DNA from 2 places in the Shinella sp. R2-11 genome. Region 1 is predicted to be linked to the other one. Evidence: riboswitches for the same ligand, from Rfam matches in the RefSeq annotation. Region 1 holds a riboswitch; the other holds the start of a gene.

Region 1 (2,195 bases):
TGGCGGCGAAGATCTCCTCCGGCAGCACCGTCTCGTAGAAGGCGAGATAGGCGGTCCACAGGCGGCGCCATTCGCCTTCGTCGTCATTGTGCAGGGGGCGAATGACGATCCGGCTCATGGCTCAGGCTCCCGTTCCGATTTTCTGAAGGTCGTAGGGCGTCGTCTGGTAGATCTCGTTGATCCAGTTGCCGAAGAGGAGATGCGCGTGGCCGCGCCAGCGGTTCTGCGGCGGCAGGGATGGATCGTTGTGCGGGAAATAGTTCTTCGGCAGCTTGATCGGCACACCCGCCGAGACGTCGCGGAAATATTCGTCGGCGAGCGACGTGGAATCGTATTCCACATGGTTGAAGATATAGAGCCGGTTGCCGGCCTTCTCCTGGATTAGGCAGACGCCCGTCTCGTCGGAATCGAGCAGGATGTCGAGCTCCGGCACCTTGCGGATGTCCTCGATGCGAATCTCCGTCCAGCGCGAGACCGGTACCTCGAAATTGTCCGAGAAGCCGTTGAGATAGACCGACGAGGGCTTCCTGTTATGGTGGCGGTAGACGCCGAAGGCCTTCTCCTCCAGCGTGTGCTTGGGCACTCCGTGGAAATGGTAGATCGCCGCCATGGCGCCCCAGCAGACGTTCAGCGTCGAATGGACATTGGTCTCCGTCCAGTCGAGGATCTGCTTCATCTCGTCCCAGTAGGTGACGTCCTCGTAGTCTAGGGTCTCGACCGGCGCGCCGGTGATGATGAAGCCGTCGAACTTGCGGTGCTTCACCTCCTCCCACGTGTCGTAGAAGGCGAGCAGGTGCTCTTCCGAGGTGTTCTTGGCGCGGTGGCCGCCGACGCGAATGAGAGACAGCTCGACCTGCAGCGGCGAGGCGCCGACGAGGCGCGCCATCTGCACTTCCGTCTTGATTTTGTTCGGCATGAGGTTGAGCAGCCCGATCTGCAGCGGGCGGATGTCCTGCCGGATCGCCACCGTTTCGGTCATCACCCGCACACCCTCGTCGACGAGGGTCTGGAAGGCGGGGAGCGTATCGGGAATCTTGATGGGCATGTCTCAACTCGATCCAAAACAAAACCGGCCGCAACGATGTCGCAACCGGTCCACGTAAGGCTCTTCCTCGCGCGGCCCTTTAGCGACTTGTTTAACGTGGCTGCAAGCCGGCCGGCCAAATCACCACGAGGTTCCTAGATAGCGCTACTGCGCGCGCGAATCAATCCGCCGGCTCTCTGGCGGCGGCGGGCAGGACGAGGGCTCCTCAGCCCTCCAGCTCTTCCCGCAGCATCTCCAGCTCCAGCCATTCCTCCTCCATCTTCGTCAGGCCGTCGCGCAGCTTCTCCATCTCGGCGGCGAGCCGGTTGAAGGTGGCCGGGTCCTTCGTGAAGAGATTGGGATCGGCTATCTTTGCCTCGCGGGCGGCGATCTCCTTCTCCGCCTTCTCCATTTCCTTCGGCAGGTTCTCCAGCGCGAATTTCTGCTTGTAGGAGAGCTTCGACTTGCCCTTTGCGTCGGCGGAAGCGGCGGCCGACGTATCGGCGGCCTTGGTCTTCTCTGCCTTTTCCGCCTTGCGCTTCTCTTCGATCGCGCCGCGGCGCTGGGCCATCATGTCGGTATAGCCGCCGGCATATTCGATCCAGCGGCCGTCCGGGCTTTCCGGGTCGGCGGGGGCGATAGTGGAAGTGACGGTGCGGTCGAGGAAGTCGCGGTCGTGGCTGACGAGCAGCACCGTGCCGGCAAAGCCCGCGACGATCTCCTGCAACAGGTCCAGCGTCTCGATGTCGAGGTCGTTGGTCGGCTCGTCGAGGATGAGGAGGTTCGTCGGGCGCGAGAGGATGCGGGCCAGCATCAGCCGGGCACGCTCGCCGCCGGAGAGGTTGCGGATCGGCGTTCGGGCCTGCTCCGGCTGGAACAGGAATTCCTTCATATAGCCGGTGACGTGACGCTGCTCGCCATTGACCAGCAGCGTCTCGCCGCGCCCGTCGGTGAGGTAGTGGGCGAGCGTGTCGTCGAGGTTCAGGTCCTCGCGGCGCTGGTCGAGCGTGGCGATCTCAAGGTTCGTGCCGAGCTTGACGGTGCCGCTGTCGGGTTCGAGCTGGCCGGTCAGCATCTTCAACAGCGTCGTCTTGCCGGCGCCGTTCGGGCCGACGAGGCCGATGCAGTCGCCGCGATGCACGCGGATCGAGAAGGGGGCGACGATGGTGCG
Region 2 (2,195 bases), on a different contig from region 1:
AGCCGGCATAGTGCACGCGGAACTCGCCGACGAGCGGGTCGAAGGGCGTCATCTCGGCGGCGTAGAGCGGCGGGACATGCACGGCCTCGCGCGAGACGAGGATGTAGAACTCGTCCGGATCGAGGATCAGCTCGTTGCGGCCGCGGCTGAACAGCGGCTCCCAGAAATCGAAGATATCGTGCTGGTTCTTGCGGTCGACATCGACGACCGAGGTGTGGTGCTTGCCGCGATAGCCGATGAGGCCGTCCGGGCCGGTGCCCTTGAGGTCGATGGAAAGCGCGATGCCGCCGCCGGAAACGTTCGGCGTCTCGCTGGCGACGAGCGTGTCCGAGGCATGCAGCGCCAGCAGCTCGCTTTCGCCGAGCAGGGCATTGCCGCTGCGGAAGCGGATCTGCGACAGGCGCGAGCCGCGGCGCACGACGATGGGGAAGGTGCGCGGCGAGATTTCCAGATAGAGCGGGCCGGAATAGCCGGCGGGGATCTTGTCGAATTCCTGCGCGCGGTCGGTGATGACACGGGTGAAGATATCGAGGCGTCCGGTGGAGCTCTTGGGGTTCGCTGAGGCGGCGAGGTCCGCCGGCAGGTCGAGGCTTTCCATCAGCGGGACGATGTAGACGCAGCCGGTTTCCAGCACCGCGCCCTCGGAAAGGTCGATGACGTGCAGTTGCAGCCGGTCGAGCTTGTCGGCGACGAGATGGGAGGGGCCCGGCAGGAAGCTGGCGCGCACGCGAAAGGCCTTCGCGCCGAGGCGAAGGTCGAGGCTTGCCGGCTGGATCTGGTCGTCGTCCAGCGCCGCCTCGCTCTTCAGCCTGCCGCTTTCGAACAAGCCGCGAATGGCGTTGTCCGCCAGAATGCCCGTGCTGCGCGTCGCAGAAGCCATGGTCGTACCGTCCCTCTCAGAGGGCTCGCACAAAACCAAATGCCGGCAATTGACGCAAGCGCGGGGCCGCAGTATTAGCAGATTATCCCGTGGTGATTTGGCCGGCCGGCTTGCAGCCACGTAAAACAAGTAGCTAAAAAGGCCGGGTATTCAAACCGGCCTGCTTTCGCGGCCGGTTTTTTTGTTTGAAGGCGACGATCACATGAGCAAGTCCTGGCGCCCGGCCACCCAACTCGTTCACGGCGGAACCACCCGCTCCCAGCATGGCGAAACCGCGGAAGCGATCTTCCTGACGCAAGGCTTCGTCTACGACACCTCGGCGGCGGCCGAAGCCCGCTTCAAGGGAGAGACGGACGGCTTCATCTACGCCCGCTATGCGAGCCCCACCAACGACATGTTCGAAAAGCGCATGTGCCTCTTGGAAGGCGCGGAAGACGCCCGTGCCACCGCCTCCGGCATGGCCGCCGTCACCGCCGCCATCCTCTGCCAGCTGAAAGCCGGCGACCATATCGTCGCGGCCCGCGCGCTCTTCGGCTCCTGCCGCTGGGTGGTCGAGACGCTGGCGCCGAAATACGGCATCGAATGCACGCTGGTCGACGGCCGCGACCTTGCCAACTGGGAAAAGGCGATCCGGAAGAATACCAAGGTGTTCTTCCTCGAAAGCCCGACCAACCCGACGCTGGAAGTGGTCGACATTGCCGGCGTGGCGAAGCTCGCCAACCAGATCGGCGCGAAGGTCGTGGTCGACAATGTCTTCGCGACCCCGCTCTTCCAGAAGCCGCTGGAACTCGGCGCGCATATCGTCGTCTATTCGGCCACCAAGCATATCGACGGGCAGGGCCGGTGCCTTGGCGGCGTCGTGCTCTCCGACAAGGAGTGGATCGCCGAGCACCTGCAGGATTATTTCCGCCACACCGGCCCCGCCATGTCGCCGTTCAATGCCTGGACGCTGCTGAAAGGCATCGAGACGCTGCCGCTGCGCGTCAGGCAGCAGACGGAGAATGCGAGCCGCCTCGCCGATTTCCTCGCCGACCAGAGCCAAGTCGCCCGCGTGATCTACCCCGGCCGCAAGGACCATCCGCAGGCGGACATCATCGCCCGGCAGATGTCGGGCGGCTCGACGCTCGTCTGCTTCGAGCTGAAGGGCGGCAAGGACGCGGCCTTCGCGCTGCAGGATGCACTGGAGGTGGTGAAGATCTCCAACAATCTCGGCGACGCCAAGAGCCTCATCACCCATCCCGCCACGACGACGCACAAGAACCTGACGGACGAGGCCCGCGCCGAACTCGGCATCTCGCCCGGCACCGTGCGCTTC

The links. Region 1 has a riboswitch for S-adenosylmethionine ahead of metA (homoserine O-acetyltransferase MetA). Riboswitches for the same ligand answer to the same signal wherever they lie in the genome.
Region 2: linked by a shared signal. The riboswitch ahead of ACZ1A1_RS23345 (O-succinylhomoserine sulfhydrylase) and the one ahead of metA (homoserine O-acetyltransferase MetA) in region 1 are both predicted to bind S-adenosylmethionine.

The regions. Positions count from the first base shown of each region.
Region 1 covers NZ_JBVAPC010000005.1:107,053-109,247, reverse strand. Annotated here, with positions in the region: gene ACZ1A1_RS14760 (GNAT family N-acetyltransferase) at 1-118, opposite strand, end outside; gene metA (homoserine O-acetyltransferase MetA) at 122-1,045, opposite strand; SAM riboswitch at 1,105-1,182, opposite strand; gene ACZ1A1_RS14750 (ABC-F family ATP-binding cassette domain-containing protein) at 1,251-2,195, opposite strand, start outside.
Region 2 covers NZ_JBVAPC010000013.1:1,305-3,499, forward strand. Annotated here, with positions in the region: gene ACZ1A1_RS23340 (2'-deoxycytidine 5'-triphosphate deaminase) at 1-880, opposite strand, end outside; SAM riboswitch at 960-1,038, shown strand; gene ACZ1A1_RS23345 (O-succinylhomoserine sulfhydrylase) at 1,083-2,195, shown strand, end outside.